2 regions of the Mesorhizobium sp. M8A.F.Ca.ET.161.01.1.1 genome follow, and region 1 is predicted to be linked to the other one. Evidence: predicted binding sites of a transcription regulator. Region 1 holds the regulator's gene; the other holds the start of a gene.
What was found. The regulator LexA, encoded in region 1, represses DNA repair genes until DNA is damaged. The targets are predictions, from matches to a motif close to TGTTCNNNNTGTGTTCNG.
Positions count from the first base shown of each region.

Region 2: EN804_RS33065 (metallopeptidase family protein) is a predicted target of LexA. The motif match lies at 2,765-2,782, and genes of this name have one in related genera.

Region 1 is NZ_SRTD01000001.1:132,318-136,666, forward strand. It holds gene EN804_RS00665 (ComEC/Rec2 family competence protein) at 1-1,890, shown strand, start outside; gene lexA (transcriptional repressor LexA) at 1,884-2,627, opposite strand; gene EN804_RS00675 (GntR family transcriptional regulator) at 3,038-3,811, opposite strand; gene EN804_RS00680 (ABC transporter substrate-binding protein) at 3,965-4,349, shown strand, end outside.
Region 2 is NZ_SRTD01000028.1:6,152-10,500, reverse strand. It holds gene EN804_RS33080 (error-prone DNA polymerase) at 1-281, opposite strand, end outside; gene EN804_RS33075 (DUF6504 family protein) at 278-1,756, opposite strand; gene EN804_RS38350 (hypothetical protein) at 1,698-2,741, opposite strand; gene EN804_RS33065 (metallopeptidase family protein) at 2,919-3,341, shown strand; gene EN804_RS33060 (DUF1737 domain-containing protein) at 3,436-3,642, opposite strand; gene EN804_RS33055 (CoA ester lyase) at 3,680-4,349, opposite strand, start outside.

The sequences.
Region 1 (4,349 bases):
GGCCGTATCCGGTTGACCATGGACGTGATTTCGACCGCCCGGCCGAAATTGCGCTATGCGCCGGAAAGGGTCCGGCTTTCGGCACGCAAGATACCGCCGGAAATGACCGCTGGCTCGCTTATCACAGGCTACGCCAAACTGCTGCCGCCGACCGGTCCGGTGCGGCCGGACAGCTACGACTTCTCCTTCGACAGCTATTTCGCAGGCATCGGCGGCAGCGGCTTCTTTCTCGGCAATCCAACGGTTGTCGCTACCGACGATGGTGAGATGTCGCTGCCAGCCCGTCTTTTTTCAAGCATCGAAAACGCCCGCGAAGCCATCGCCGACCACATCAGGGGCAGCATCGGCGGCGCCGAAGGCGAGATCGCGGCGGCGCTGATCGTCGGCGTGCGCGCCGGCATTCCCGATGAAATCAACGAAGCGATGCGGCGTACCGGCATCTATCACATCATTTCCATTTCGGGACTGCATATGGCGCTGGTCGCCGGCACCATCATGGGTCTGTTGCGCGGTGCCTTCGCGCTGTTTCCAGACTTTTCCGCGCGCCGGCCGGTGAAGAAATATGCGGCCGCCGCCGCACTTTTCTCGATCGCCGCCTATCTCGTCATTTCCGGTGTCGTCGTTGCGGCCGAACGCAGCTTCATCATGCTGGCGGTGATGCTGATTGCCGTCTTGTTCGATCGCGCGGCGCTCACCATGCGCAACCTGGCCATCTCGGCGATCGCCGTTATCCTGGTTTCCCCGCACGAGGTCGTCGGCCCGAGCTTCCAAATGTCGTTCGCGGCAACCGCGGCCCTTGTTGGCGCCTATGCCGGCTGGGCGGACCACCGCGCTGGTAAGACGAGGCCACCGTCGCCAAAGCGGTCACTACCCGGGTTCCTGACGCGAAAATTCCTGCTGGCGACAGGTGGATTGGCCATGACCTCCATCATTGCCGGCAGCGCGACGGCGCTGTTTGCCATCTGGCATTTCCAGCGCGTATCGCCGCTCAGCCTGTTCGCCAATCTGGCCGTCATGCCGATCGTGTCGGTGGTCGTCATGCCTTTTGCGGTCCTCAGTTCGCTGGCGATGCCCTTCGGCGCCGACGGCCCGTTTCTCTACGTGATGGGCAAAGGCCTGACAGCGATGATCGCCGTATCGTCATGGATATCGGAGCGCTCGCCGATCGATGGGGTAGGTCTGATCTCGCAGCAATCCGTGCTGCTGGTGGCCGTCGCGCTGGTCATCGCGACGATGGCGACGACCTGGCTGCGGCTCGCGGCACTGCCATTCGCACTTGCCGGTCTGTTGACTGTGTCGGACATACGCACGCCCGATGTGCTGATCTCGGAAGACGCACGGCTGGTCGCACTGCCGATCGGCAATGGCGAACTGGCCGTCAACCGGGAACGTCCGAACGAATTCGCGGCCGACAACTGGAAACGCGCTCTGGTCTCCGAAACAATCGTCAAACCGGAAATGTTCGACAAGGCGGACGGGCAATTCGATATTGCCGCTCCCACCGACCTGCCGCAGGGATCGCCGTTCTATTGCCGCGAAGGCCTTTGCCTTGCCAGGCACCCTTCCGGCGCGATCGTCGCCTATGTCGAGGATCGCAAGAACACCTGGAAAGCCTGCGCCTTCGCCGACCTGATCGTCGTCAATGACGCGACCGCCTATGACGCCTGCCACAATCCGCTGGTTGTCGTCGTCACGAAACGGCAGCTCGCCCGCAAGGGAAGTGCTGCCGTCTTCTTCGATCCCCAGTCGGCCACAACCCCGGCTGTGATCGAATTCGCTGTCGACGGACCATACCGGCCCTGGCACGAGCAGCGAAAATTCTCACGCGAGGCGAGGGGGCTGCCGCCCTATAAAAAGCCAGACAAGTCCGATGGCAAACCGGCTCAGTAGCGCCTGATCAGCCCGACCAGCTTGCCTTGTACCTTGACTCTGTCCGGCCCGAAAATGCGCGTTTCGTAGGCTGGATTGGCGGCTTCGAGCGCGATCGAGGCGCCTTTACGGCGGAACCGCTTCAGCGTCGCTTCCTCCTCGTCGACCAGCGCCACGATGATTTCGCCCGGACTTGCCGTGTTGGCATTGCGGATGATGACCGTGTCGCCGTCGAAGATACCAGCCTCGATCATCGAGTCACCCTTGACCTCCAGCGCATAGTGCTCGCCGCCCATGATCATATCCGGCGGCACCGAGATCGAATGCGTCTGATGCTGGATGGCATCGATCGGCACACCGGCGGCGATACGGCCCATGACCGGGATGGACACGGCTGAAACCACATCGTCGTCATTGCCGGCCGCGGGCAGACGCGAAGGCGCCGTCGCCGGCTTGAGCTGGCGGCCAAGATTGTTTTGACCAAGGCTGCCCTGGATGACGCTGGGCGAAAATTTCTTTGCCGCGTTCAGGCCGGGCGCGATCGAATCCGGCAGCCGCAGCACCTCCAGCGCGCGCGCCCGATTGGGTAGCCGGCGAATGAAGCCGCGTTCCTCCAGCGCCGTGATCAGGCGATGAATCCCGGATTTGGAGGCAAGATCGAGCGCTTCCTTCATCTCGTCGAAGGAGGGCGGTATCCCGCTTTCCTTGAGCCGTTCGTGGATGAACATCAGCAGTTCATGTTGCTTGCGTGTCAGCATGGCGGCCCCCAAGGCATTGAACGAAGGTCTGAACCAGAATCGAAAAAACAAACCCAGAACAAACACTATCTGTTCCAGTTGTGTTCCGCAACCGTTTAAAGTTTAATGAATTTGTTAAGGCTGCGGATGTTTTTTGTCCGCTACGGCGGGCAGAAGCCGACCTTTTCCGCCATCGGCAGGCCCATTGAAATCGTTATGGTTAATGGCCTGTGGCCCATCCGCTCCCGAGTTTGGCGTCAGCCGTTCGGAAGGCTTTCCCCGGGCGGATTGTATAATTTATCGGTCCGTTATTCGCGGAACGAAACGAAACCAAAACGCCAACGACTGGCAGCTTCGGGGCAGCGATGGACCCAGGCGTCCGGCCCCACTCCGACCAACGCGTGCGAATAGATGTCGCGGAAGCGCCGGAGTCATCCCGAACCGGCTTTCAAGCTGCCGGCGCGGGCGGCGTATTTGGTCGGGCCGCTGTCTTCGCTGTGGACATAGACGTGCAGGGTGTAGCCGATATGGGCCACCATCAGCGCCTTGGCCCGCTCGACGTCACGATCGAGTGCCGCTTCCATGATCGCGGTATGGTGTTCGATCGCAATCGCTTCGCGCAGCGCCTCCATCGCCTCTTCGTAGCCATCCTTGAGGCCGGCCGCGGCCCGCAATGTCGGCGCCAGACCAAGAAAGCGATGATGCCGGCGCAATTGATCCGAGATCGTCGAGCGGAAACGCAACAGCCAATCGCATGTGGCGGCACTCAGCAGCGCCGCATGGAAAGCCTCGTGATTCTCGTCCCATTTGTCGACCGCCGCATCCGAGGGATCGTCGACCGCGGTTTTGCAACGGGAGAGCCGGTAGTGGGCTGTGACCACGGCATCTTCCCATTCCTTGCCGCCTTTCTCCATCGATTCGAGGAACAGGGGGATCTCGACCACCATCCTGGCGCGCGCCAGATCCTCCAGTTCGGCCCGCGACACCGGAGCCACGGCAAAACCGCGATTGCTGATGGCGGTGACCAGGCGTTCGGCCTCGAGCCGCGACAAGGCTTCGCGCAATGGCGTCCAGCCGACTCCATAGGTGCCGCGCAGTGCACTCAGTTTGAGCGGGGCGCCGGGCATGAGGCGCGTGGTCAGGATATCGCGCCGCAACAGCTGATAGGCTGCCTCCGTCTTTGTGGAGCTCGTTTGATCCTGCATCGCGGTCCATCCGTCGTCTGGCAGGGAAAATTATATATGATGTAGGGGCATGGCAAGAATTATATATAATGTTTGACACAAGCCGGCGGACTGACCATGATCGTTTGCAGTAGCCGCGCTGCAAGCGGCGGTGATCAAATCTGGGAGGAAATGATGTTGAAGTCGAAATCCGCTTGGTTGTCGGGTTTGTTCCTGGCTAGCGCGTTGATGGTGAGCGCCGGCAGTGCCGCCGCCGACCAGATACGCATCGGCATTGCCAACTTCGGCGAGCACCCCCAGCTCAATGCCGCCATAGCCGGCTTCAAGAAGGCGCTGACGGACAATGGCTTCGTCGAGGGCAAGGACGTCGTCTATACGGAAAGCCATACCAATTTCGATGCATCGCTGGTGCCGCAGATGATCGCCAAGCTGCAGGCGGAGCAGCCCAAGCTGATCTACACCATCACCACGCCGGTCTCGCAGATCGCCAAGAAGGCGCTCGCCGGTTCCGGCATTCCAATCGTCTTTGCCGCGGTCACCGATCCAGTGGCGGCCAAGC
Region 2 (4,349 bases), on a different contig from region 1:
TGCCCCCAGCCCGTGCGGTCCCTGGGATAGGCGAGAATGTCCGGCGTGCCGTCGCCAAAAACCAGCCGGCAGCCAGGATGATAGGCAAGCTTTTCGACCTTGGCCTGCTGCCAGGCGCGCACCACGCCGGCCACGCTGTTGCGGTCGGCGAGCCCGATCGCGGAGAAACCCATGAGCTTGGCCGCGACCACCAGTTCCTCCGGCTTGGAAGCGCCGCGCAGGAAGGAGAAATTCGACTGGATGCCGAACTCGGCATAGGGAATGACGGTCAGCGCGTTCATGCGAAGACCCCGTGCATGAACCAGCGCGGCGGGATCTGCGAGGCGCTGCCGTAAAGGCCTTGCCGGTAGAGCCAGTAGCGGCGGCCATCGGCATCCTCGATGCGGAAATAGTCTCGTGTCGATGCCGCCGGATCGCTCGGCGCCTCGCGCCACCATTCGGCGGCGATGCGCTCCGGACCCTCGGCACGGGTGACGCGGTAGAGCGCGCGGCGCCAACGAAAATGCAGCGGCGGTCCCTCCGGCATTTCGGTGGCCGGCACATCGATGGGCTCGGGCGCGCGGAACAGCCGGATCGGGCGTTCCGGCGGGAAGATGGTCATCGGCGCTTGCATCCTGTCCGGCTTCTTCGGCGGCGTGGTCCGGCGCGGCGCCTCGCTGAAGGGGACGATGGCGACGGCGCGTTCGGGCAGATGGCTTTCCACAGGGACAGGCTGGAGAACCGCGCTCTCGCCGAGACGGGCGCGGATACGGTCGGCGAACAGGGCGATGTCGGCACCGTCGTCGGCCGCTTCACCGGTCAGATCGGTCTGCTGCGTGTCGAAAGCGGCGACAGCCAGCACCGAGAGGCGCACCAGGTCGAAGCCATAGCCGGCATCGATATGCTGCTCGAGTGCTGCCAGCCTTTCATGGAACAATTTCCGGATCAGCAAGGGTTCGCGCATCGGCCGCGAGGTGCCGAGCGCGATGCGGCTGACGGCGCCGTCGACGCGAAAGAGCAGCAGCGCCAGTGTCCGGGCGCCTTCGCCGCGGCGTTCGAGGTCGGTCTTCAAGGTCGTCGCCAGCATGCCCACCAGCCGCTCTATCTCCTCCGTCAGCGTGACGGGTTCGGCGAGATGGCGTTCGACCGAAAGCGGCGCGACGGGAAGGCGCGGCGAGATCGCTTCGTCGAGACGGCCAAGCGCCTGGTCGAGGCGCTGGAGCAGCAAGGCGCCGAAGCGGCGGGCAAGCGGCGCGCGCGGCGCGGCCATGACGGCGCCCGCCGTGCGCAGCCCGACGCTTTCCAGGCTGGCACGGGTTTCCGGCGCTATGCGAAGGGCGGCCAGCGGCAAGGGAGCAAGCAAGGCTTCCTCCTCGCCCGATAGAACGATGCGGTCGCCGCAAAAGCGTGCCGCCGCCCAGGCCGCCCCGGGCGTGCCGGCAAGCCCGGCGCGGACGTCGAAACCCTGATGCAAGAAGCGCGACAGGATTTCGTCGAGCATGGCGCGTTCGCCGCCGAACAGATGGGTGCAGCCGGTGACGTCGAGGAACAGGCCGTCGATGCTGTCCAGCGCCACCAGCGGCGTGTAGCGGTCGCACCAGTCGGCAAGGCCCTCGAGCAGGCGCCGGTCGGCCTCCGGATCGGCTTCGACGATGTCGATCGACGGATGCATGGCGCGCGCATCGGCAATCCCCATGTCGCGCTTCAGGTGCAGCGCCTCAGCCCGCTCGTCGAGGGCTGAGATGCGCTGCGCGTTGCCCTGGCGGTGGCTGATCACGAGCGGTGGGTGAGATGGCGACGGATGATCCGAGGGTCGGGAACGCCAGGATTTCCCCAGACGCTGCCGCAGGATCCTTTCGGCCGCCAGATAGGGAAACCACAGGGACAGGATTCTCTGCCCGCTCTTCCTCGCCCCTTCTTTCGTCGAATACGCGTTCATCGGGGTTCCACTCCAGTATGAATTGTCCAGGCAAGGCCGTGCGGCTCTTGCCGATGCTGATGGTGAAGGCGGGGTGGCCGATCGAACCGGCGAGCGGCCCGGCGACCGTGGCGCGCGGCACGGCCGGCGCCGACGCGGCGATGAGGCGGATAGGCGCCGCCGTCGGTTCCGGCTCGGCCGCCTGCCGCAGCAGGAACACCGGCCGGCCGGCACCTTGCGCCCGCGCATGCAGGCGGCGTGTCGCGGTCAGGTCCAGCCGCTGCGGATTGCCGCGGATTTCCAGAATGACGGCGGCAAGCGCCGTCATGCGTGCCGCCTCCTCGGCGATCCACAGCGCATCGATAAGCCTGGGCGCCTCGGAAAACAGCAATTGCCCGGGCTCGATGCCGAAGGCGGCATGCAGCCCCCTGGCATAGGGAAAGCCGGCCTCGTGGAAAATTTCCGATGTCCCGATCCATAAGATGGGCAGCCCCTGCGCCTGGTTGAGGATCAGGCTGACGAGCGACAGGGCGAAGCCGGCCACGGCTCCCGCATCGCGGGTTTCCAGGCCATGGATTTCGGTCAGGGCGGCTTTCGGCAGGCCGCCGCCGAGCGCGGCATCGAGCCGCTCGACGCCGATGGGCAGGAAGGCATCCGGCAAGGCCGCGGCAAGGCCGCGCCGGATGATCGTCAGATCGCTGCCTGGCGTGGGGTCAGCGCTGGCGCCGGCATCAAGGGGCGCCGCCGCCGGCGCCTGCAGGCGCTCGGGCAGCGTTCCCTCGATTTTCGCGATCTGGCGGCGCAGGGCAAAAACAGTCTCCCGCGCCACGGCGGTCATCGCCATGACGGTCAGCTTCCACTCACAATTGTTCCTGTTATGTTCCTATTGATTCCAGAGGGCGCTGGAAGAGTCAAGCAGAGTCATAAGGAATTTATTCCTCTCCCGGCGCGACGCCGGCGTATAGGCGTCATTTGCCTCGACCGGTGCGAACACCTATATGCCGGGATTAAAGGACAAAGCATGGCCCGCATCTACAAGACCCGCACCTGGCATGGCGAACTTGCGCCCTCGATGGAAGAATTGGAGTTCCTGGCCCTGGAGGCCTACGCCCATCTGCCGGAGGATTTTCGCAAGCTGACCGGCGAGATCGTCATCCAGATCGCCGAATTCCCGACCGACGAGATCATGGACGATTTGTCGTTGGAGACGCCGTTCGACCTGCTCGGCCTGTTCGAGGGGCGCGGCATCGCCGAACGCTGGAACCCGCAAACCGGGGAAGGCCCCAACCGCATCACGCTCTATCGTCGCGCCATGCTCGACTACTGGGCCGAGAACGAGGAATCGCTGGGCGACATCGTCACCCACGTGCTGATCCACGAGATCGGCCACCATTTCGGCCTGTCGGACGATGATATGGAAAAGATCGAAGAGGCTGCTGAATAGGCTGTGCCTTCGTCATCCTAGGGTCTGCGCCGCGTCGCTTCGCTCCTTGCTTCGCCCTAGGATGACGAAGAGAGAGGGCCGCGGCGCTTTCCCCCTACCAGTCGCTGAGCTTAGTATCCGGCCCGTATTCCTGGCCGTCGACATCCTTCACCACGGCCTGGCCGCAGCGCATGGTCTTGGCTTTCTTGTCATAGGCATAGGTCGGCGAGCCGAACAGGTGCCAGCCCTTGTTCAGCGCCGCCGTCACCTTGTGGCAGAAGCTGGCGTCGTCCGGGGCGGTGAGAAAGCGGTAGAGTTTCATCGTCCAATTCCTGTCGTGTATCCCAAGTCGGCGAATATCATGCCCCGATGGCGGCCGCCTTCGCCAGCAGTTTTTCGGCCTGAGCCAGGTGCAGCCGCTCGACCATCCTGCCGTTCAGCGCGATGACGCCCTTGCCGCTGTTTTGCGCCAGCGCGAAGGCATCCTTCACCGCGCGCGCCTCGGCCAGTGCCTGCGCCGACGGGGCAAAGGCGCGGTTGGCGGTCTCGATCTGCGATGGATGGATCAGCGTCTTGCCGTCAAAGCCCATGGCGGCGGCCTGCGTGCATTCGCGGGCAAACGCGTCCGGGTCGCGAAAATCGTTGAACACCCCATCGAGCATGTCGAGGCCGCCGGCGCGCGCCGCCAGCAGCATCTGCATCAGCCATGGCAGGAGATAGGCGCGGTCGGGCGTCGCCAGGACACCGGTATCCTTGATCAGATCATTCGTTCCGGCAATGAAACAATCCAGCCGCGAGGCGGGGTCGCGGCCGAGTTCGGCGATGGCGCCGATGTTGAGCATGGCCTTGGGCGTCTCGATCATCGCCCATAGTTTCACGCTGTCGGGGGCAAAATTGTCGTCCAGCACATCGCCGACCTCGAGCACGTCGCGCGGTGTGTCGACCTTGGGCAGCAGGATGCCGTCCGGTTCCGCCTTGGCCACGGCGGCAAGATCCTCAGTGCCCCATTCGCTGGACAGCGCATTGACG